One region of the Streptomyces sp. NPDC000404 genome, then DNA from elsewhere that is predicted to be linked to it. Evidence: riboswitches for the same ligand, from Rfam matches in the RefSeq annotation. Region 1 holds a riboswitch; each other region holds the start of a gene.

Region 1 (7,832 bases):
CGGCGGCACATTCGAGCCACATACAGATGGGGCGCAAGTGACGTGTGAGATACCTCCTCTCGAACACTGCGGCCACGTCATTGCCGGGCCCGGCCGCGTTCACCTCCCGTTCACCCACCCTTCGTACGTTTCCGGCGTCACTGACCATCGAACTGATTGCCTGGGTGAATGGAACACATCACGCTTCTCATCGGGATCGTGATCGTCACGGCCTTGGTGTTCGACTTTACGAACGGCTTCCACGACACGGCCAACGCCATGGCCACCACCATCTCCACCGGCGCGCTGCGGCCCAAAATCGCGGTGGCGATGTCGGCGGTCCTCAACCTCGTCGGCGCGTTCCTGTCCGTGGAGGTCGCCAAGACCATCTCCGGCGGGATCATCGACGAAAGCGCCGGCATCAGACCTGAAGTGATCTTCGCCGGTCTGGTCGGCGCGATCGTCTGGAACCTTCTCACCTGGCTCGCCGGCCTCCCCTCCAGCTCCTCCCACGCCCTGTTCGGCGGTCTGATCGGCGCGACGCTGGTGTCCGTGGGCACCAACGGCGTGCACGGCGACGCCGTCGTGATGAAGGTCCTCATCCCGGCCGTGGCCGCCCCGGTGGTCGCCGGTATCGCGTCGATGGCCGCGACCCGGCTGACGTACCGGCTGGCCCGGGGCCGCGACGAGCAGGAGACGGCCAAGGGGTACCGCGCCGGGCAGATCGCCTCGGCGGCGCTGGTCTCGCTGGCGCACGGCACCAACGACGCCCAGAAGACGATGGGTGTGATCACCCTCGCGCTGATCACCGGCGGTGTGGTCGCCCCGCACGCCGACCCGCCGCTGTGGGTCATCGCCTCGGCCGGTATGGCCATCGCCCTCGGCACGTACCTGGGCGGCTGGCGGATCATCCGCACGATGGGCAAGGGCATCACCGACATCCAGCCGCCGCAGGGCTTCGCCGCCCAGACCGGCGCCGCGGCCACCATCCTGGCCTCCTCCCACCTCGGCTTCGCGCTCTCCACCACCCAGGTCTGCTCGGGCTCCGTGATGGGTTCGGGTCTGGGCCGCAAGGGCGGCGTGGTGCGCTGGTCGACGGCGGTGCGGATGGTCGTCGCCTGGTGCCTGACGCTGCCGGCCGCGGGCCTGGTCTCCGCCGGTGCCGCGCTCCTGGCCGACCAGGGCGACTGGGGCGTCACCGCCGTCGCGATCCTCGCGCTCGGCATCTGCGGCGCCATCTGGGCCGCCTCCCGCCGCAAGCCCATCGACCACCACAACGTCAACGAGATCGAGGCCACGGAGCCGCCCGGTGTGGTCACCGCGGCCCTCCAGACGGTCACCCCTCCCCCGGCCGGTTCGCTGAACCCCGCCGAGGACGAGGAGGCCGCCCCCGCCGCGAGCGCCGCACGCGCCACGACCGCGACAGCCGCCGGCTGACCGCCCGAACCTGAGGAACCGCAGCATGAGCATCGACTGGGCAGCTCTCGGCCAGGTCTTCGGCGTCACCCTGGTGGTGACGGTCGGGATCGTGGGCCTGTTCACGGTCGGCATCGTCGGCACGGCCCGCACCCGGACCGAGGGCGCGGCCGCCACGGCGGGCGCCCCGAGCACCGGCGCGCGGATCGGCGGCCTCGCCGCGTACGCGGTCTGCGCGGCCGCGGTGGCGTACGGCATCTATCTGATCGTCGCCGCCTGACCCGTACCGCAGCGCATCCGGCGCCCGGTCACCGCAGCTCCGCGGTGGCCGGGCGCCGTTGCGTTGCCGCCCTGTGGCCTCTGCCACACGCCACGCGATACCACGGCGGTGCAGGTCACGGGCGAGTTGACGGGGTTGGCGGGGCGTGGTGGACTTCCCACGCCAATCGGCGACAGCAGAGGAAGTCCGGTGTGAATCCGGCGCGGTCCCGCCACTGTCACCGGGGAGCGTTCCTCCGACGAAGGTCACGGTCCGCCTCGTGCACGCCCGACGGGCGCGCCAGGGCCGGAAGGCCGGGGGAAGCGCCGATCCGGGAGCCAGGAGACTCCTGTCGCCGTCACGTCGAACCAGGGCGCGGACCCTGAGTGAGGACATATCGCCATGCCCGGCCGCCCGTTCAGATCCTTCCGTGCGCCCTCCCCGTTCCGCCGAGGCGTGACGGCGGTCTGATCCGATGCGTGCCGAACACGCCACCTACGCGTGCGGTGCGGCTCTGGGCTTTCTCGGCGATCTGCTCGCCGCCGACCCGCGGCGCGGCCATCCGGTGGCCGCCTTCGGGCGCGGTGCGGCGGCCGTCGAGGCCCGGCTCTGGCGCGACCACCGCGGCCGCGGCGCCGTCCACACCCTGCTCTGCGCCGGCGGCGTGACCGCCGGCGCCGCGCTGCTGACGCGCGCGGTGCGCGGCGCCGCGCCCGTCCCCTCCCCCGCGCGGACCGCCGCCGCCACCGTGCTGACCGCCGCGACCGTCTGGTCGGTGCTGGGCGGCACCTCGCTGGGCCGCGAGGCGCGGGCCGTCGGCGAGGCGCTGGCAGCCGGGGATCTCGACCGGGCCCGCCGCCGGCTGCCGCATCTGTGCGGCCGGGATCCGCAGGCGCTGGACGGGCCGCAGATGGCGCGGGCGGTCGTCGAGTCGGTCGCGGAGAACACCTCGGACGCCGTGGTGGGCGCGCTGGTGTGGGGCGCCGTCGGCGGCGTCCCGGGCCTGGTGGCGTTCCGGGCGGTGAACACCCTGGACGCGATGGTGGGTCACAAGTCGCCGCGCCACCGCCGGTTCGGCTGGGCGTCGGCGCGGCTGGACGACGTGGCCGGGTGGCCCGGCTCCCGGCTGACCGCCGCGCTCACCGTGCTCGCCGCCCCGGACCGGCGCGGCGCCGCGCGGGCCTGGCGGCGCGACGGCGGCGCGCACCCGAGCCCCAACGCGGGCCCGGTGGAAGCCTCGTTCGCGGGCGCGCTCGGCGTACGGCTCGGCGGGACGCTGGCGTACGGCGGACGCATCGAGCACCGGCCGCGGCTGAACGGCGAGGGCCGTCCCGTCGCGACCGAGGACATCGCGCGGGCGGTGCGGCTCTCGCGCCGGGTGAGCGCGTTGGCGTTGACGACGACGGTGGCCGGGCGGCTGCTGGCGGGCGCGGTGCGTCCGGCGCTCGCCCGGCGGAAGGGCAGGATGCGGTGACGGGCGGCGGGCTGCTGATCGCGGGGACCACCTCCGACGCGGGCAAGAGCGTGGTGACCGCGGGGATCTGCCGCTGGCTGGTGCGGCAGGGCGTGGACGTCGCGCCGTTCAAAGCGCAGAACATGTCGCTGAACTCGTTCGTGACGCGGGACGGCGCGGAGATCGGCCGGGCGCAGGCGATGCAGGCGGCGGCCGCCCGGGTGGAGCCGTCGGCGCTGATGAACCCGGTGCTGCTCAAGCCCGGCGGGGATCGCAGCAGCCAGGTGGTGCTGCTGGGCAGGCCGGTCGGCGAGATGAGCGCGCAGGGGTACTTCGGGCGTCCCGGGAGCGGGGCGCGGCCCGGTGGCCGCGAGGAGCTGCTGGGCACCGTCACCGAGTGTCTGGCGGAGCTGCGGCGCACCCACGACGTGGTGATCTGCGAGGGCGCGGGCTCCCCGGCGGAGATCAATCTGCGCCGCACCGACATCGTCAACATGGGCATCGCGCGGGCCGGCCGGCTGCCGGTGGTGGTGGTCGGCGACATCGACCGCGGCGGCGTGTTCGCCTCGTTCTTCGGGACGACGGCGCTGCTGTCGAAGGAGGACCAGGCGCTGGTCGCCGGGTATCTCGTCAACAAGTTCCGCGGCGATGTGGCGCTGCTGGAGCCGGGCCTGGACATGCTGCGGGATCTGACGGGGCGTCCGTCGCTGGGCGTGCTGCCGTTCGCGCACGGGCTGGGCATCGACGAGGAGGACGGGCTGCGGGTGTCGCTGCGCGGCGCGGTCCGCGAGAGCGTGGTGGCACAGCCGTACGGCGCCGATGTGCTGCGGGTGGCGGTCGCGGCGGTGCCGCTGATGTCGAACTTCACGGACGTGGACGCGCTCGCCGCCGAACCCGGCGTGGTGGTGCGGTTCGTGGACCGCGCCGAGGAGCTGGCCGACGCGGATCTGGTGGTGCTGCCGGGCACCCGCGGCACGGTGCGGGCGCTGGCCTGGCTGCGCGAGCGGGGGCTGGCCGACGCGATCGCCCGGCGCGCCGCCGAGGGCCGTCCGGTGCTGGGCATCTGTGGTGGTTACCAGATGCTCGGCGAGGTGATCGACGACGAGGTGGAGTCCCGGGCGGGCACCGTGCCGGGCCTGGGGCTGCTGCCGCTGCGGGTGCGGTTCGCGGCGGACAAGACGCTGGCCAGGCCGGTCGGCACGGCGCTGGGCGCGGCCGCCGAGGGGTACGAGATCCACCACGGCGTGGCCGAGGTGGGCGGCGGCGAGCCGTTCTTCACCGACGACGAGGGGCAGCCGCTGGACGGCTGCCGGTCGGGCGCGGTGTGGGGCACGCACTGGCACGGCTCGTTGGAGAGCGACGCGTTCCGGCGGGCGTTCCTTGCGCGGGTGGCGGCCGATGCGGGGCGGGCGTTCGTCCCGGCGCCGGACACCAGCTTCGGCGCGCTGCGCGAGGAGCAGCTGGACCGGCTCGGCGATCTGATCGAGGAGCACGCCGACACCGGTGCGCTGCTGCGGCTGATCGAGGAGGGCGTCCCGCCGGGGCTGCCGTTCGTCCCGCCGGGGGCGCCGTGAGGACGCGCGGCCGCGCGGCACGGGTGCCCGGCGGCGCCCACCGGCCGGCCGGTGCCGGCCGCAACCAAGACCTGGGTCGTTACGAAGGAGTGATCGCGACATGAGCGCCCGCTATCCGTTCACCGCCGTCGTCGGAATGGACGACCTGCGGCTGGCGCTGCTGCTGAACGCCGTCAGCCCGGCGGTGGGCGGCGTCCTCGTCCGCGGCGAGAAGGGCACCGCCAAGAGCACGGCCGTGCGGGCGCTGGCCGATCTGCTGCCCGAGGTGGCGGTCGTCGGCGGCTGCCGGTTCAGCTGCGATCCGGCCGCGCCGGACCCCGGCTGCCCGGACGGGCCGCACGGTGCGGCCGAGGGGGCGCACCGGCCCGCCCGCATGGTGGAGCTGCCGGTGGGCGCCTCCGAGGACCGGCTGGTCGGCGCGTTGGACATCGAGCGGGCGCTGGCCGAGGGCGTGAAGTCCTTCGAGCCGGGGCTGCTCGCCCGGGCGCACCGCGGACTGCTCTACGTCGACGAGGTCAACCTCCTCCACGACCATCTGATCGATCTGCTGCTGGACGCCGCCGCGATGGGCGCGTCGTACGTGGAGCGCGAGGGCGTGTCGGTCCGGCATGCGGCGCGGTTCCTGCTGGTCGGGACGATGAACCCGGAGGAGGGCGAGCTGCGGCCGCAGCTGCTCGACCGGTTCGGGCTGACCGTGGAGGTCGCCGCGGACCGGGATCCGGACCGGCGGGTGGAGGTGGTCCGGCGGCGGCTGGCGTTCGACGACGACCCGGCGGCGTTCGCGGCGCGCTGGGCGGCGGAGGAGACGGCGCTGCGGGAGCGGATCGCCGCCGCCCGGGCGCTGCTGGGGTCGGTGCGGCTCGGCGACGGGGCGCTGCGGCAGATCGCCTCGGTCTGCGCGGGGTTCGAGGTCGACGGGATGCGCGCGGACCTGGTCATGGCGCGGACGGCGACGGCGCTTGCCGCCTGGGCCGGACGGACGGATGTGGCCACCGAGGACGTGCGGCAGGCGGCGCTGCTGGCGCTGCCGCACCGCAGGCGCCGGGCGCCGTTCGACGCGCCGGGCCTGGACGAGGAGAAGCTCGACCGGATCCTGGAGGAGTCGGCCCCCGAGGACGACCCGGAGCCGGACGGTCCGCAGGACGGCGGGCCGGAGGGCGGTCCCGAGGGTCCGGAGGGCGGCCCCGAGGGCGGACCGGACGGCGGTGGCCCGGACGGCGGCGGGCCCGAGGGGGGCGGTGCGCCGCCGCCGAAGGAGGAGACCGTGCCCGGGCCGCGCGAGCAGGAGAGCGAGCCCGCACCGGGCCGGGACGGCGACGGCGGGGAGCCGGGCGGCGAGCCCGCGGAGCGTCCGGCCGGGGCCCCGGCGGCGCAGCAGGCGGCGGTCGCTGCGGGCGAGCCGTTCGCCACCCGGCGGCTGGACGTGCCGGGTCTGGGCGAGGGCGCGGACGGCCGCCGCTCGCGGGCGCGGACCGCGCACGGCCGGACGACCGGGGCGCGGCGGCCGCGCGGTGCGCTCGGCAAGCTGCATCTGGTGGCGACGCTCCAGGCGGCCGCGCCGCACCAGCGGGCGCGCGGCCGGCGCGGCCCGGGTCTGGTGGTGCGCCGCGACGATCTGCGCGAGGCGGTCCGCGAGGGGCGGGAGGGCAACCTCGTGCTGTTCGTGGTGGACGCCTCCGGGTCGATGGCGGCGCGCAAGCGGATGAGCGCGGTCAAGGGCGCGGTGCTGTCGCTGCTGCTCGACGCGTACCAGCGGCGCGACAAGATCGGCATGATCACGTTCCGGGGGCGGGAGGCGGAGCTGGCACTGCCGCCGACGTCGTCGGTGGAGGCGGGGGCGACGCGGCTGGCGTCGCTGCCGACCGGTGGCCGCACCCCGCTCGCCGAGGGGCTGCTCAAGGCCCATGAGGTGCTGCGGGTGGAGCGGCTGCGGGACGCGTCGCGGCGGCCGCTGCTGGTGGTCGTCACGGACGGCCGGGCGACCGGCTCCGGGGCGCCGTCGCCGCTGGAGCGGGCGGCGCGCGCCGGGCGGCTGCTGGGCGCCGAAGGTGTCGCCTCGGTCGTCGTCGACTGCGAGAGCGGTCCGGTGCGGCTGGGTCTTGCCGGAGCGCTCGCCCGGGAGCTGGGCGGCACCGCCGTCACCCTCGACGAGCTGCGCGCGGACAGCGTCTCGGGGCTCGTACGAAACCTCCGCGGCGGGCGGGGCACAGCCGCCGCACCTCACATCCAGGACTCCAGGAAGGTGGCGTAATGCCGCAGGGACAGCCGTCCGTCGTACCGAACGACGGGCTCACCACCCGCCAGCGCCGCAACCGGCCGCTGGTCTTCGTCCACACCGGCGTCGGCAAGGGCAAGTCGACGGCGGCGTTCGGGCTCGCGCTGCGGGCCTGGAACCAGGGCTGGCCGGTCGGGGTGTTCCAGTTCGTGAAGTCGGCGAAGTGGAAGGTCGGCGAGGAGCGGGCGCTGAAGGTGCTCGGCGAGAGTGGCGAGGGCGGCACCGTCGCCTGGCACAAGATGGGCGAGGGCTGGTCCTGGGTCCAGCGCGACCTGGCCTCCAGCGAGGAGGCGGCGCGCGAGGGCTGGGAGCAGGTCAAGCGGGATCTGGCCGCCGAGACGTACAAGCTGCTGGTGCTGGACGAGTTCGCCTATCCGCTGCACTGGGGGTGGATCGACACCGAGGACGTGATCACGGCGCTGCGGGAGCGGCCCGGCACCCAGCATGTGGTGATCACCGGGCGCAACGCACCGCAGGCGTTGGTGGACTTCGCGGATCTGGTCACCGACATGTCGAAGGTGAAGCACCCGATGGACACCGGCCAGAAGGGCCAGCGGGGCATCGAATGGTGAGCGCGGCATGAGCGGGACGATCCCCCGGCTGGTGATCGCCGCGCCCTCCTCCGGCGCGGGCAAGACGACCGTGGCGACGGGGCTGATGGCCGCGTTCGCCGAGGCGGGCCTCGCGGTCTCGCCGCACAAGGTCGGCCCGGACTACATCGACCCCGGCTACCACGCGCTGGCCACCGGCCGCCCGGGCCGCAACCTCGACGCCTATCTGTGCGGGACGGAGCGGATCGCGCCGCTGTTCCGGCACGGCGCGCGCGGCTGCGACCTGGCCGTGGTCGAGGGCGTGATGGGGCTGTTCGACGGCGCG
Region 2 (7,832 bases), on a different contig from region 1:
ATGCAGACCGACGGGGGCAGCGCGGAGAACGGCACCACGGCCACACGCAGCGCCCGCGTACCCAAGTATTACCGTCTCAAAAGGCACTTGCTGGAGATCACCGAAACCCTGCCGCCGGGCACGCCGGTGCCGCCGGAGCGGGCGCTGGCCGCGGAGTTCGACACCTCCCGCACCACGGTCCGCCAGGCCCTCCAGGAGCTGGTGGTCGAGGGCCGGCTGGAGCGCATCCAGGGCAAGGGCACCTTCGTCGCCAAGCCGAAGGTCTCCCAGGCGCTGCAACTGACCTCCTACACCGAGGACATGCGCGCCCAGGGGCTGGAGCCCACCTCGCAGCTGCTGGACATCGGCTACGTCACCGCCGACGACCGGCTGGCCGAACTGCTGGACATCGCCGCCGGCGGCCGGGTGCTGCGCATCGAGCGGCTGCGGCTGGCCAGCGGCGAGCCGATGGCCATCGAGATCACCCATCTGTCCGCCAAGCGCTTCCCGGCGCTGCGCCGCAACCTCGTCAAGTACACCTCGCTCTACACCGCGTTGGCCGAGGTCTACGACGTGCGGCCGGCCGAGGCGGAGGAGACCATCGAGACCTCGCTGGCCACCCCGCGCGAGGCGGGGCTGCTGGGCGCGGACGTCGGGCTGCCGATGCTGATGCTCTCCCGCCATTCGCGTGACGCCGAGGGCCGTCCGGTCGAGTGGGTCCGCTCGGTCTACCGCGGCGACCGCTACAAGTTCGTGGCCCGGCTGAGCCGTCCGGTGGAGTGACACGCCCGGCGCGTCGCACGGGCGCGCGGCGGCCTCCCACGCGCCCTCAAGGGCCGCTCCGATGGCCGCCGTTGCCGTACCGATATGCGGACACCTAGTGACGGCTGACGCGAACCTGCCATAGATTTCCAGCCCATCGCAGGAGATCGTCAGGGACGGAGCGGCCATGCCGGAGCACGACGGAACACCCCCTTCCAGACAGGTCGTCACACCGACGCGCGTGGTGGCCGGACTCTGCCTGATCGCCCCCTTCGTGGCGATGCTCTGGGTGGGCTCGTACGCGAAGATCGAGCCGACGCTCATCGGCATCCCGTTCTTCTACTGGTACCAGATGCTGTGGGTGCTGATCTCCACGGCGCTGACGATGGTCGCGTACAAGCTGGTCCAGCGGGAGAACCGCGCACGTAAGGGCGGTGCGGCCAAGTGACGCTCCCCTCCTCCGCGCTCGCCGCGGCCGGCGCCGAGGGCGTCAACGGCGTCGCCCTCACCGTCTTCGTCCTCTTCTTCATCGCCGTCACCGTCATGGGCTTCCTCGCGGCCCGCTGGCGCAAGGCCGAGCAGTCCGCCAACCTCGACGAATGGGGGCTGGGCGGCCGCAGCTTCGGCACCTGGGTGACGTGGTTCCTGCTCGGCGGCGACCTCTACACCGCGTACACCTTCGTGGCCGTCCCCGCCGCGATCTACGCGGCGGGCGCCTCCGGCTTCTTCGCGGTGCCGTACACGATCCTCGTGTACCCGCTGATCTTCACCTTCCTGCCCCGCCTCTGGTCCGTCTCACACAAGCACGGCTACGTCACCACCTCCGACTTCGTGCGCGGACGCTTCGGTTCGAAGGGCCTGTCGCTGGCCGTCGCGCTGACCGGCATCCTGGCGACGATGCCGTACATCGCCCTCCAACTCGTCGGAATCCAGGCGGTCCTGGACGTGATGGGCGTCGGTGGCGGCGAGGACACCAACTGGTTCGTCAAGGACCTGCCGCTGCTGATCGCCTTCGCGGTGCTCGCCGCGTACACCTACTCCTCCGGCCTGCGCGCCCCGGCGCTGATCGCGTTCGTCAAGGACGGGCTGATCTACCTGGTCATCGCCGTCGCGATCGTCTACATCCCGATCAAGCTCGGCGGGTTCGACGCGATCTTCCACGCGGCGGGCAAGGCGTTCGCCGAACCGGGCCCGACCGGCAAACCCCGCGGTGAGCTGGCCAGCGGCCCCAACAGTCAGTGGGCGTACGCCACGTTGGCGCTCGGCTCGGCGCTCGCGCTGTTCATGTATCCGCACTCGATCACCGCGACGCTCTCCTCCCGCAGCCGCAACGTGATCCGCCGCAACACCACGATCCTGCCGCTGTACTCGCTGATGCTGGGCTTCCTCGCGCTGCTCGGCTTCATGGCGATCAAGGCGGGCACCGAGACCCACGGCAACGCCCAACTCGCCATCCCGCAGCTCTTCGAGGACATGTTCCCGAGCTGGTTCACCGGCGTGGCGTTCGCCGCGATCGGCATCGGCGCGCTGGTGCCCGCCGCGATCATGTCCATCGCCGCGGCCAACCTCTTCACCCGCAACGTCTACAAGGACTTCGTCAAACCCGGCGCCACGCCCGAGCAGGAGCACAAGGTCGCGAAGCTGGTGTCGCTGCTGGTGAAGGTCGGTGCGCTGGTCTTCGTCCTGAGCATGGACAAGACCGTGGCGATCAACTTCCAGCTGCTGGGCGGCATCTGGATCCTGCAGACCATGCCGTCGCTGGTCGGCGGCCTGTTCACCCGCTGGTTCCACCGCTGGGCGCTGCTGGCCGGCTGGGCGGTCGGCATGGTCTACGGCACGCTCGCCGCCTACGGCGTGGCGAGCCCGACGCAGGCCCACTTCGGCGGCTCCAGCGCGGAGATCCCCGGCATCGGCCAGATCGGCTACATCGGCCTGACCGCGTTCGTCCTCAACGTCGTGGTGACGGTCGTCCTCACCGTCGTCCTGCGCGCCCTCAAGGCCCCCGAGGGCACCGACGAGACCAGCCCCGGCGACTACACCGCGGACGTCGGCGACGCAGGCGTCACCCCGGACCTCCCGCCCGCCACGGCGGACGTCCCGGCGGGCCGCTGAGCCCCGGACACGCCGCTTCCGCCGCAGGCCGCCGCATCCCTTTGGGGGTGCGGCGGCCTGTTGCTTCGAGCCGGGGTCAGCTCACCCAGTCCTTGAGCGGCTCGGTCTCCAGCGTGATGTTCACCGGGTCCGGCAGCTGGAGCGGCTTGCCGAACGGGACGGTGTGGGCGTCCTCGTAACGGGAGCCGTCCGGCTCGCTGAAGAGGGTCACCTCGCAGGTCTCCCGGTCGATCAGCAGGCAGAGCGGGATCCCGGACTCCGCGTAGGCGCGCGGCTTCTCCACCCGGTCGCGGCGGTCGGTGTCCCCGTCGTGGGAGGTGACCTCGACGACCATCAGCACGGGGTCGGGATCGGCCCACTCGCCCTGCCCGACGAACGCGTCACTGGCCGCGAGGGAACCGTCCGGGCGCGCTCGCCCACTGCGGTACGTCTCGACTTTGAGGCCCTGGTCGGGGTTGAGCCACAGCTCGGGCCGGTGCTGCATGCAGATGCGCGTCAGCCACTGGATGATCCGCCCGTGGTCCCCGTCCGGCACGGCCTTGCTCCTGATCTTCCCGTTGATGAGTTCCAACCGCGCGCCTTCTTCCGCCCGGTCGATTATCCGGGCGGCTTCCTCGAAGTAATCGGTGAGCGTGCCGTGCGGCCGGTCGATGAGCGCGGTCACGGGAGCCTCCTCGTGCGTCGCCAAGCCCTGCAGGGACTGCGGTACCGACGATATCCGAGACCGCTGACAGTCACCGCCCGCCGCCACACCGCACTAGATATGGGGGTGCGCTCAAGACCCCACCACCACATGTATGCTCGTCCTCGCTGTCGCCGCAGGGGAATCCGGTGTGAGTCCGGAACTGTCCCGCAACGGTGTACGAGAGCGCAGATATCCCATGATGTCGACCGGCCCGGCCGGTGTGCGCCCCGTGAGTCCGAAGACCTGCCGATGGTACGTCCGCGCCGCCTTGGCCGGACGTCGAGATGTCCGGGCCCCGAGGGATGGGCCGGTGGACGCCGCGCGGGTCGCCGCGCGCCCGCGCACCCCGAGTGCCGCCGGGCGCCGCCGCCTGCCGCGGCCGTCCGTCGCGCCTCCCTCCGGCCCCCGCCGAGTGAGGGAGAGCACCACGTGACCACCGCGCCACCGCAGTCCGCGACCGACGCCGAGGCCGCAGCGCTTGAGACGGCCACGTTCCCCGCCGGCGTCCCCGGCCAGGATCCGCCCGGCACCGCCCTGCTGCGCACCCTGACCGAGCTGACCGCCGACCTGACCGCCACCGACCCGGGCAAGGTCGCCGCCGCCGCGCTCCGCGGCCGCCACCCCGGCTCCGACGAGGCCGGGCTGCGGGAGCTGGCGATCGACGCCGCCGCCGGGCTGATCGGCGACGAGCCGCAGTACTCCAAGCTCGCCGCGCGCCTGCTGACCCTCGCCATCGCCGAGGAGGCCGCGGCCGAGGGCGCCGTCTCGTTCTCCGCGTCGGTCGCAACAGGCCACCGCGAGGGCCTGATCGCCGACTCCACCGCCGCGTTCGTCGCCACCCACGCCGCCGAGCTGGACGCCCTCGTCACCCGGGCGCTGGCCGACGGCGCCGACGACCGCTTCGGCTACTTCGGGCTGCGCACCGTCCACTCCCGCTACCTGCTGCGCCACCCCACCACCCGGCAGGTCATCGAGACCCCGCAGCACTTCCTGCTCCGGGTCGCCTGCGGGCTGGCCGAGGACGACTCGGCGCGGGCGCTGGCCGACGTCGCCGAGCTGTACCGCCTGACCAGCTCGCTGTCGTACCTGCCCTCCTCCCCCACCCTCTTCAACTCCGGCACCCGCCATCCGCAGATGTCGTCCTGCTATCTGCTGGACTCGCCGCTGGACGAGCTGGACTCGATCTACGACCGCTACCACCAGGTCGCCCGGCTCTCCAAGCACGCCGGCGGCATCGGCCTCTCGTACTCCCGTATCCGGGCCCGCGGTTCGCTGATCCGCGGCACCAACGGGCACTCCAACGGCATCGTGCCGTTCCTGCGGACGCTCGACGCCTCCGTCGCGGCGGTCAACCAGGGCGGCCGGCGCAAGGGCGCCGCCTGCGTCTACCTGGAGACCTGGCACGCGGACATCGAGGAGTTCCTGGAGCTGCGCGACAACACCGGCGAGGAGGCGCGGCGCACCCACAACCTCAACATCGCGCACTGGATCCCCGACGAGTTCATGCGCCGCGTCGAGGCCGACGCCGACTGGTCGCTGTTCTCCCCCTCGGACGCGCCGGAGCTGGTCGACCTGTGGGGCGAGGAGTTCGACGCCGCGTACCGCAGGGCGGAGGCCGAGGGCCGCGCCACCAAGCAGGTCCCGGCGCGGGTGCTGTACTCCCGGATGATGCGGACGCTGGCGCAGACCGGCAACGGCTGGATGACCTTCAAGGACCACGCCAACCGCACCGCCAACCAGACCGCCGAGCCCGGCAGGGTCGTCCACTCCTCCAACCTCTGCACCGAGATCCTGGAGGTCACCGACGACGGCGAGACCGCGGTCTGCAACCTCGGCTCCGTCAACCTCGCCGCCCACCTCGGCGATGTGGCGGCCGGCTGGGAGCACGCGATGGACTGGGAGCGCCTCGACGCCACCGTCCGCACCGCCGTGACCTTCCTCGACCGCGTGGTGGACATCAACTTCTACCCGACCGAGCAGGCGGCGGCCTCCAACTCCCGCTGGCGTCCGGTGGGTCTGGGCCTGATGGGCCTCCAGGACGTCTTCTTCCGGCTGCGGCTGCCGTTCGACTCGCCCGAGGCGCGCGCGCTGTCCACCCGGATCTCCGAGCGGATCATGCTCGCCGCGTACGAGGCGTCCGCGGACCTCGCCGAGCGGCACGGCCCGCACCAGGCGTGGCCGGCGACCCGTACCGCCCGCGGCGTGCTCCACCCCGACCACTACCCGGACGCCGAACCGCTCTGGGCGGACCGCTGGGCCGCGCTGCGCGCCCGCGTCGCCGCGACCGGTATGCGCAACTCGCTGCTGCTGGCGATCGCCCCGACCGCGACGATCGCCTCCATCGCGGGCGTCTACGAATGCATCGAGCCGCAGGTCTCCAACCTCTTCAAGCGCGAGACCCTGTCGGGCGAGTTCCTCCAGGTCAACGCGTACCTGATCGAGGAGCTGAAGGCGCTGGGGCTGTGGGACGCCCGCACCCGGGACGCGCTGCGCGACGCCAACGGCTCGGTCCAGGACGTCGCGTGGATCCCCGAGGAGACCCGTGCGCTGTACCGCACCGCCTGGGAGATCCCGCAGCGCGCCCTGATCGACATGGCCGCGGCCCGTACGCCGTACCTCGACCAGAGCCAGTCGCTGAACCTCTTCATGGCGTCGCCGACCATCGGCAAGCTCAGCTCGATGTACGCCTACGCCTGGAAGCGCGACATCAAGACCACGTACTACCTGCGCTCGCGTCCGGCGACCCGGATCGCGCAGTCCGCCCGCGCGGCCGTCCCCGCGCAGCTGCCGCAGGCCGACCCCGAGGCGGTCGCCTGCTCCCTGGAAAACCCCGAGTCCTGCGAGGCCTGCCAGTAATGACCGCCGTCCCCGAAACCCACGCCGCCGCCGCGCACACCGCCACCACCGGCACGAAGAACCTCCTCGACCCGGGCTTCGAGCTGACCCTGCGGCCCATGCGGTACCCGGACTTCTACGACCGCTACCGCGACGCGATCAAGAACACCTGGACCGTCGAGGAGGTCGACCTCCACTCCGACGTCGCCGACCTCGCCAAGCTCTCCCCGGGCGAGCAGCACCTGATCGGCCGTCTGGTGGCGTTCTTCGCCACCGGTGACTCGATCGTCGCCAACAACCTGGTGCTGACGCTGTACAAGCACATCAACTCCCCCGAGGCGCGGCTCTACCTGAGCCGGCAGCTCTTCGAGGAGGCCGTGCACGTCCAGTTCTATCTGACGCTGCTCGACACCTATCTGCCCGACCCGGACGACCGCGCCGCCGCGTTCGCCGCCGTCGAGAACATCCCGTCCATCCGGGAGAAGGCGGAGTTCTGCTTCCGCTGGATGGACTCCGTCGAGTCCCTCGACCGCCTGGAGTCCAAGGCCGACCGCCGCCGCTTCCTCCTCAACCTCATCTGCTTCGCCGCCTGCATCGAGGGCCTGTTCTTCTACGGCGCGTTCGCCTACGTGTACTGGTTCCGCTCCCGCGGCCTGCTGCACGGCCTGGCCACCGGCACCAACTGGGTGTTCCGCGACGAGACGATGCACATGGACTTCGCATTCTCGGTCGTCGACACCGTCCGCAGCGAGGAGCCGGACCTCTTCGACGCTGAGCTGGAGCAGCAGGTCACCGCGATGCTGAAGGAAGCCGTCGAGGCGGAGCTGCAGTTCGCGCACGACCTGTGCGGGGACGGCCTGCCGGGCATGAACACCGCGTCGATGCGCGAGTACCTGCAGTGCGTCGCCGACCAGCGCCTGCAGCGGCTGGGCTTCGCGCCGGTCTTCGGCTCGGAGAACCCGTTCTCCTTCATGGAGCTGCAGAACGTCCAGGAGCTGACGAACTTCTTCGAGCGCCGGGCATCGGCCTACCAGGTCGCCGTCGAGGGTTCGGTCTCGTTCGACGACGACTTCTGAGCCGGTAGCTCACCTACGACGAGCGGCCCGCGGACGGGGATTCCGTCCGCGGGCCGCTCGGCACATCCGGCAGGTCAGTCGTTGGCGACGACGGGGTAGCGCGGCTCCTGCTCGGCCATCTGCTTCAGCGCGCCCTTCCGCTCCCGCTTGGAGAGGCGGTCGATGTAGAGGTAGCCGTAGAGGTGGTCGGTCTCGTGCTGGAGGCAGCGCGCGAAGTAGCCGGTGCCCTCGACGGAGATCGGGTTGCCCTTGGCGTCCTGGCCGCGGACGACGGCGTAGTCGGGGCGGGCCAGCTCGGCGTAGGCGCCCGGCACCGACAGGCAGCCCTCGTTGGAGTCGTCCAGCACCCGGCGGGCGGCCGGGAGTTCGTCGAGGACGGGGTT
Region 3 (7,832 bases), on a different contig from region 1:
TGGCTGGGCTACCGCACACTGCGCCTCCTCGGCGGCTGAGCGGACGCCGGGCGCCCACGGCCGTACGGCAGCGGGACCGGACCGGGTGCCCAACGGGCCCGCCCGCACTACGCTGCTCCGGCTCGGGCCGCGCCCGGCGGCCGCACGAGTCTTCGGGGGAGCACGTGGACGGTGTACAGCAGGACTGGACAGCGGGCGCGGCGGGCGCCGTCCCGATCGGACCTCGGCAGCGGTTCCGGGCGGTCTCCCGGCCGGCCCTGGCCGCCGCCCTTCTCATCCCGGCGGCGGCCGCGGGAAACGCCCTGCTCACGGTCTCCGACTGGCGCGACTACCTCGTCGTCCACGCCTACCGGGCCGGCCGGGCGACGGTCGCGGACCTGCGGGCCGCCGACACCTTCGGCCTGTGGGTGTCGCTCTCCCAGGTGGTGCTGTACTGCGCGGCCGGCGCGGTGTTCCTGGTCTGGTTGTGGCGGGCGCGGTGCAACGCCGAACGGTACGGCGCCCGCACGGCACAGCGCCGCGCCCGCGGCTGGGTGATCGGCGGCTGGTTCGCGCCGGTCGCCAACCTGTGGCTCCCCTACCAGGTCGTGACGGACGTCTGGCGGGCGAGTGCCCCGTACCGCCCGGCCCCGCGCGCCCCGATCGCCGTCTGGTGGGCACTGTTCGTCGCCGACACGCTGCTCAGCCGCTCCATGGGCCATTACTACCTGGCCAAGAAGATCACCGAGTCGAGCCTGCGCCACGCCGCGGCCCTCTCGACCGTCTGCGCGGCGCTCGACCTGGCCGCGGCCGTACTGATCGTCGTCATCCTCTGCCGGATCACCGGCTGGCAGAACCGGCGTTTCCCGCAGGGGACGGGGTGAGCGCGGCGTAGCGGCGCGCTGCCCGCCGCGCCGTCTCGTACCGTCGCCGGACGGGTCCGTACAGCAGAAGGGTGAGGGCGCCCGCGCCCGGGAGGCGGGGCGCCGGCGCGCTCCCCGGCGGGCCGGCGGGCGCGGCCCTACGCCGGGGTGCTTCCCGGGGGCTCGCAGCGGTCGGATTTCGGCGCCGTGCCCCGCCCCGCGCCGAGGCGGGAGGGCGGGCCTCCGCGCCCACGCCCCGGCGCCGCCCCCGGCCGTTGTCCTGCGGCTTCACCACGCTCCGCGAGACAACGGCGAGTGCGCGGCATTTAGCACACTTCATCGCGACATACCGCCGGTTTCTCTCCAAGTCGAAAGAGATGGTGGGGACTTGGCTGTTCATGCGACATTTCCGGTGCGTCGCCGAGGCACCCGCCGCGCCGCGAGTCGGCGGGGTCCGCGGAGCGACGCGCCACCAGACCTCAAGGGGGAACCACCATGCGGAAGATCACCAAGGCCGTCGCGCTGACGTTCGCGGCCGGCGCCCTCGTCACGGCGGGAGCGACCACCGCCGGCGCCGCCCAGGCCGCGGGCACGGTGCGCGGCTGCCCGTCCGGAGCCGTCTGCGTCTACCCGCAGAACGCCGGATGGAACAACGACCGCCCGTCGCTGACGTTCTACAGCTACGGCGCCCACAACCTCAAAGGGCAGGTCGGGAAGCACTACGTCTTCAACAACCAGACGGGCGGCGCCACGGCCCGTACCTGCACCGGGTACAACGGCACGGGCGACTGCCAGGGCTACCTCGGCGCCGGCTACTACATCGACAAGGACCTGACGCCGATCAACTCGATCCTCCTCGTCAAGCCGTAACGGCCGCCGCGGCGGCCGGACGTGCCCGGGCCGGGCTCCTTCGGGGGTCCGGCCCGGGCGTTTGCGGGTGGCCGCCGCCGAAATTCGCGTGCGCCCCTCCCCCGCGCTTGCCAAGCTGCCCCGATGAATCGCGAAGAGATCTCCCGCATCGCCCACACGGACCATCCGATCAAGTCGCCACTCGACGACGCCGCCGTGCACCGGCTGCTGGCCAAGGGCCTGCGGCGCGGGGACGAGCGGGTGCTCGACCTCGGGTGCGGGAGCGGGGAGTGGCTGCTGCGGGCCCTGGAGGCGCGGCCGCAGGCGTCGGCCACCGGAGTGGACCTCGCCGAGGGTTCGCTGGCGCAGGCGCGGCAGGGGGCGCGGGAGCGGGGCGTCGCGGAGCGGCTCACGCTCCACCACGGGCCGGCCGCGGAGTTCGCCTCCGCCGAGCCGTTCGACCTGGTGCTGAGCGTCGGGGCGGCGCATGCCTTCGGCGGGCTGCTGCCCACCCTGGCCGCGGCGCGCGAGCATCTCGCCCCCGGCGGCCGGGTGGTGATCGGTGACGGCTTCTGGGAGCGCACACCGTCCTCGGAGGCCGTCGAGATGCTCGGGGACTTCGCCGACCTCGCGACCACCTTGGACCGTGTCGTCGCCGACGGCTGGACGCCCGTGGACGGACACATCAGCTCCCGCCAGGAGCTGGACGCCTACGAATGGGCCTGCTGGGGCACGCTGGCCGCCTGGGCGCTGGACCACCCGGACGACCCCGACAGCGCCGAGGTGCTCGCCACCGCGCACCTGCGCCGCTCCGAGTGGCTGCGCGTCTACCGGGACACCTGGGGCTTCCTCACGCTGGTCCTGCAGCGGACCCCGGACGGCCGCTGACCGCGAAAGGCCCGGCCCGGTGGGCGTACGCGCCGCCGGGCCGGTGGCCGCGGACCTGCCGGGTGCGGCGGCGAACCGTAGCCTGAAGGGAAACGGCGCCGGACGGCGCGGAGCGCGTACCGTCCGTGCGCGGTCCGCGTGCTGCGTCGCGGGCACGGTGCGACGCCGCCCGAGACGGAGGATCGTGACGCGATGACGAATCTGGCGATCATCAGCGGGGGCCTGCGGGAGCCGTCCTCGACCCGGCTGCTCGCCGACCGGCTGGAAGCCGCGGTACGCACGGAGCTGGAGGACCGGGGGCAGGACGTCGAGTCGTCGTTCGTGGAGCTGCGGCCGCTGGGCCGGGCCATCACGGACGCGATGCTGTCCGGATTCCCCACCGGCCCGCTGGAGGAGGCGTTCGAGACGGTGGAGCGGGCCGACGGGGTGATCGCGGTGACGCCCGCCTTCAACGCCTCGTTCAGCGGACTCTTCAAGTCCTTCTTCGACGTGCTGCCGGAGGGGACGCTCGCCGACATGCCGGTGCTCATGGCCGCCACCGGCGGGACGGAACGGCACTCGCTGGTGCTGGAGCACGCGATGCGGCCGATGTTCTCCTATCTGCACGCCGTCGTCTCGCCCCGGGGCGTCTACGCCGCGACCAGCGATTTCGGCGCCCAGCAGGGAGCGGCGCTGCAGGACCGGGTCAAGGCCGCGGCGGCGGACTACGCCCGGCTGGTCCAGGGCTGCGGGGCGCGGGTGCGGCACGACGAGTTCGAGGACGTCGTCCCGATGGAGCAGATGCTGGGCGGCGGAGCGGCCTCCTGACCTCGCGGCCGCACGGACCACGGACCGGCCGCCCGCGTGCTGCGGGCGGCCGGTCCGTCTGCGTGGCCGGTCCGTCCGCGCTAGGTGGCCTCCGGATCGACGCCGGATCCCGCCTCCCGGGCGGCGACGGCCGGGTGGCGCGGTGCGGCGGCGGGGACGCCGGCCGGGCGGAGGGCCGCGAACTCCTTGCGGAGGACGGGGACGACCTCGCCGCCGAGCAGATCGAGCTGTTCCAGGACGGTCTTCAGCGGCAGTCCGGCGTGGTCCATCAGGAACAGCTGCCGCTGGTAGTCGCCGACGGCGTCGCGGAAGCCGAGGGTCCGCTCGATCACCTGCTGCGGTGAGCCGACGGTCAGCGGCGTCTGCTCGGTGAACTCCTCCAGGGACGGCCCGTGCCCGTAGACGGGTGCGTTGTCGAAGTACGGGCGGAACTCACGGACCGCGTCCTGGGAGTTGGGCCGGATGAACGCCTGACCGCCGAGGCCGACGATGGCCTGGTCGGGGGCGCCGTGGCCGTGATGGGTGAAGCGCTGCCGGTAGAGGCGGATCATGCGCCGGGTGTGGGACATGGGCCAGAAGATGTTGTTGTGGAAGAAGCCGTCGCCGTAGTACGCGGCCTGTTCGGCGATCTCCGGGGAGCGGATCGAGCCGTGCCAGACGAACGGGGGCACGCCGTCCAGCGGCCGCGGGGTGGCCGTGAAGCCCTGGAGCGGGCTGCGGAACTTGCCCTCCCAGTCGACCACGTCCTCCCGCCAGAGCCGGTGCAGCAGCGCGTAGTTCTCGATGGCGAGCGGGATGCCCTGGCGGATGTCCTGGCCGAACCACGGGTAGACCGGGCCGGTGTTGCCGCGGCCCAGCATCAGGTCGACGCGGCCGTCGGCGAGATGCTGCAGGTAGGCGAAGTCCTCGGCGATCTTCACGGGGTCGTTGGTGGTGATCAGCGTGGTGGAGGTGGACAGCTCGATCCGTTCGGTACGCGCCGCCAGGTACCCGAGGAGGGTGGTGGGCGACGACGGCACGAACGGCGGATTGTGGTGCTCGCCGGTGGCGAACACGTCCAGACCGACCTCCTCGGCCTTCGCCGCGATGGCGAGCGTGGCCTTGATCCGCTCGTGCTCGCTCGGCGTACGGCCGGTGGTGGGGTCGGCCGTCACATCGCCGACGGTGAAGATGCCGAACTCCATGGTGACCGCCTCGTTCGGTTGCGTGCTCGGGGCGCGGCCGGGCTGCCGCCCCGGTGCTGCGGAACGGCCGGCCACCCCGGTCTCCGGGACCGGAGCGGTACCGGCCCCGGCCCGGCCGCTGCCGGCCGCCGTGTCACCGGGCCCACGCCACAGCCAGGGTGCCACGCCACCCATCCGGCGGCATTCCGGAGCGGGGCGGACGGGGCGCACCGTGCGTTCCGGGCCCGGCGGCCGCGTCCCGCCCGCTGCCCCGTTTCCGCCCCGCGCGCCGTGCGGTGCGGCAGACTCGGACCATGCTGACTGTGGGTTCCGTGGTACTGGGGGTCTCGGACGTGCGGCGGGCCGCGGCGTTCTGGGGCGCGGCGCTGGGCTACGTCCCGCGCGAGGAGATCGAGGACGACTGGGCGGTCCTCGTACCGGCCGCCGGGCACGGGGTGCAGGTGGCGCTCGGCCGCAGCGGGACGCCGGTCCAGGAGCATCCGCGGATCCATCTGGACCTGTACGCCGGGGACGCCGCCGACCAGGCCGCCGAGGTCGAACGGCTGGTGTCCCTGGGTGCCCGGCGCGTCGACTGGGATCTCTACCCGGACGACGCCGATTTCCTGGTGCTCGCCGATCCGGACGGCAACATCTTCTGCGTCATCGACACCGGACGGCAGTGAGGGCGGCAGTGACCGGGCCGCCTGCCGGGGCCCGGCGAGCCGGCCGCCGCCGTGTTCCGCCGCCGTGTTCCGGCACCGGTCGCTGGATCGCCAGGATCCCTTCCTGCGGCCAAGGACTTGGGGAGACGCACGCCGCGCTTCCCGCCGCGCGTGCGTTTCATGCGCGCGAGGGGCGTGTTCCACTTCACCATCCCGATGACGGGCGCACCCCCACCGCGGTGCCGGTCGGCCCGTAGGGTGATCAGTGCAGCTGGTTCGCCCCGTCCGCCAGGCGGGGCGTCGCAAGAGGGAACCCGGTGGGAATCCGGGACTGCCCCGCAGCGGTGAGCGGGAACGACCGCCGTCATACGCACTGGGTCCACAGGGCCCGGGAAGCGACGGCCAGTAGGTGTCCTCCCCGAGGACGTGCCCGCGAGTCCGAAGACCTGCCAACTGCCCGGGTGCGCACCCCGCGTGCCCGGACATCCCGGTGACCTCGTGGGCGGGTCGGCGTACACACATCAGGCGGAGGACCGCGCCCGTGCCGCGCGGGGCCGCTCCGTCCGGTTCGTCACCCCTTCGCGCTCCGTCCCGTCGCCGGGATCTCAGGGATTCATCTCGCGAAGGAGATCTCCGTGACCACCGAGTCCGCAGCCGCGGCAGCACGGGCCACCGTGTACGGCTACCCCCGTCAAGGGCAGCACCGGGAACTGAAGAAGGCGATCGAGGGGTACTGGAAGGGCCACGTCACCGCCGATGCGCTGCACGCCACCGCCGCCGGTCTGCGCCGCACCAACTGGCGGCAGCTGGCCGACGCCGGCATCGGCGAGGTCCCGACCGGCGACTTCTCGTACTACGACCACGTCCTCGACACCACCGTCATGGTGGGCGCGATCCCCGAGCGGCACCGCACGGCCGTCGCCGACGACCTCCTCGGCGGGTACTTCGCCATGGCGCGCGGTACGCAGGACGTCGCGCCGCTGGAGATGACCAAGTGGTTCGACACCAACTACCACTATCTCGTGCCCGAGTTGGGGCCGGACACGGTGTTCGCCGCCGACTCCGGCAAGCAGGTGGGCGAGCTCACGGAGGCCCTGGCGCTGGGGCTGACGGCCCGTCCGGTGCTGGTCGGCCCGGTCACCTACCTGCTGCTGGCGAAGCCCGCGCCCGGGGTGGCCGCGGACTTCGATCCGCTGACACTGCTCGACCGGTTGCTGCCGGTCTACGCCGAGATACTGGCCGATCTGCGGGCCGCCGGAGCCGGGTGGGTGCAGCTGGACGAGCCCGCGCTGGTGACGGACCGTACGCCCGCCGAGCTGAACGCCGCGGCCCGCGCCTACCGTGACCTGGGCGCGCTCACCGACCGGCCGAAGCTGCTCGTCGCCTCCTACTTCGACCGGCTCGGCGAGGCGCTGCCGGTGCTGGCGAAGGCGCCGGTGGACGGGCTGGCGCTGGACTTCACCGGGTCCGCCGCCGCCAACCTGGGCGCGCTCGCCGCCGCCGGCGGACTGCCCGGCAAGCGGCTGGTGGCCGGGGTCGTCGACGGCCGCAACGTCTGGGTCAACGACCTGACCGCGTCGCTGACCACGCTCGGCACGCTGCTGGGGCTCGCCGACCGGGTCGACGTCGCGGCCTCCTGCTCCCTGCTGCACGTGCCCCTCGACGCCGCGGCCGAACGGGACATCGACCCGCAGATCCTGCGCTGGCTCGCCTTCGCCCGCCAGAAGGCCACCGAGGTCGTCACCCTCGCCAAGGGCCTGGCCCGCGGCACCGGCGCGATCGCCGCCGAACTCGCCGCCAACAAGGCCGATCTGGCGTCCCGGGCGAACTCCCCGCTCACCCACGACCCGGCGGTCCGCGCCCGCGCCGCCGCCGTCACCGACGCGGACGCCCGCCGCTCCCGGCCGTACGCCGAGCGGGCCGCGGCCCAGCGCGCCGCGCTGGGGCTGCCGCTGCTGCCGACGACGACCGTCGGCTCGTTCCCGCAGACCACCGAGTTGCGCACCGCGCGGGCGGATCTGCGGGCCGGGCGGATCGACGCCGACGGGTACGAGGAGCGGATCCGGGGCGAGATCCGCGAGGTGCTGGCCTTCCAGGAGAAGGCCGGTCTGGACGTCCTGGTGCACGGCGAGCCCGAGCGCAACGACATGGTCCAGTACTTCGCCGAGCAGCTGACCGGCTACCTCGCCACCCGGCGCGGCTGGGTCCAGTCGTACGGCACCCGCTACGTCCGGCCGCCGATCCTGGCCGGGGACATCTCCCGTCCGGAGCCGATGACGGTGCGCTGGACGACGTATGCGCAGTCCTGCACCGAGCGGCCCGTGAAGGGGATGCTGACCGGTCCGGTGACCATGCTGGCCTGGTCGTTCGTCCGCGACGACCAGCCGCTGGGCGACACCGCGCGCCAGGTCGCGCTGGCGCTGCGGGACGAGGTCGGGGACCTGGAGGCGGCCGGTACGCAGGTGATCCAGGTCGACGAACCGGCGCTGCGTGAGACCCTGCCGCTGCGCGCCGCCGACCACGCCGGGTACCTGGCCTGGGCCACGGAGGCGTTCCGCCTCGCCACCGGCGGCGTCCGCCCGGCCACCCAGATCCATACGCACATGTGCTACGCCGAGTTC

What was found. A riboswitch is a leader RNA that binds a small molecule or an ion and turns the genes downstream of it on or off. The one in region 1 is predicted to bind cobalamin.
Region 2: it holds a riboswitch for cobalamin, as region 1 does, so the genes downstream of both, ABT345_RS10960 (ribonucleoside-diphosphate reductase subunit alpha) here and ABT345_RS00260 (cobalamin biosynthesis protein) in region 1, are expected to answer to the same signal.
Region 3: it holds a riboswitch for cobalamin, as region 1 does, so the genes downstream of both, metE (5-methyltetrahydropteroyltriglutamate--homocysteine S-methyltransferase) here and ABT345_RS00260 (cobalamin biosynthesis protein) in region 1, are expected to answer to the same signal.

Annotation. Positions count from the first base shown of each region.
Region 1 covers NZ_JBEPDN010000001.1:46,644-54,475, forward strand. Annotated here, with positions in the region: gene ABT345_RS00250 (inorganic phosphate transporter) at 169-1,416, shown strand; gene ABT345_RS00255 (hypothetical protein) at 1,442-1,675, shown strand; cobalamin riboswitch at 1,855-2,002, shown strand; gene ABT345_RS00260 (cobalamin biosynthesis protein) at 2,130-3,128, shown strand; gene ABT345_RS00265 (cobyric acid synthase) at 3,125-4,681, shown strand; gene ABT345_RS00270 (putative cobaltochelatase) at 4,782-6,932, shown strand; gene cobO (cob(I)yrinic acid a,c-diamide adenosyltransferase) at 6,932-7,528, shown strand; gene ABT345_RS00280 (cobyrinic acid a,c-diamide synthase CobB) at 7,536-7,832, shown strand, end outside.
Region 2 covers NZ_JBEPDN010000005.1:171,454-179,285, reverse strand. Annotated here, with positions in the region: gene ABT345_RS10980 (GntR family transcriptional regulator) at 1-762, shown strand; gene ABT345_RS10975 (DUF3311 domain-containing protein) at 929-1,189, shown strand; gene mctP (monocarboxylate uptake permease MctP) at 1,186-2,853, shown strand; gene ABT345_RS10965 (Uma2 family endonuclease) at 2,930-3,517, opposite strand; cobalamin riboswitch at 3,647-3,803, shown strand; gene ABT345_RS10960 (ribonucleoside-diphosphate reductase subunit alpha) at 3,968-6,394, shown strand; gene ABT345_RS10955 (ribonucleotide-diphosphate reductase subunit beta) at 6,394-7,449, shown strand; gene def (peptide deformylase) at 7,524-7,832, opposite strand, start outside.
Region 3 covers NZ_JBEPDN010000015.1:86,238-94,069, reverse strand. Annotated here, with positions in the region: gene ABT345_RS27055 (transferase) at 1-39, shown strand, start outside; gene ABT345_RS27050 (DUF4328 domain-containing protein) at 165-863, shown strand; gene ABT345_RS27045 (hypothetical protein) at 1,338-1,712, shown strand; gene ABT345_RS27040 (SAM-dependent methyltransferase) at 1,836-2,579, shown strand; gene ABT345_RS27035 (FMN reductase) at 2,772-3,386, shown strand; gene ABT345_RS27030 (LLM class flavin-dependent oxidoreductase) at 3,467-4,570, opposite strand; gene ABT345_RS27025 (VOC family protein) at 4,864-5,232, shown strand; cobalamin riboswitch at 5,467-5,679, shown strand; gene metE (5-methyltetrahydropteroyltriglutamate--homocysteine S-methyltransferase) at 5,847-7,832, shown strand, end outside.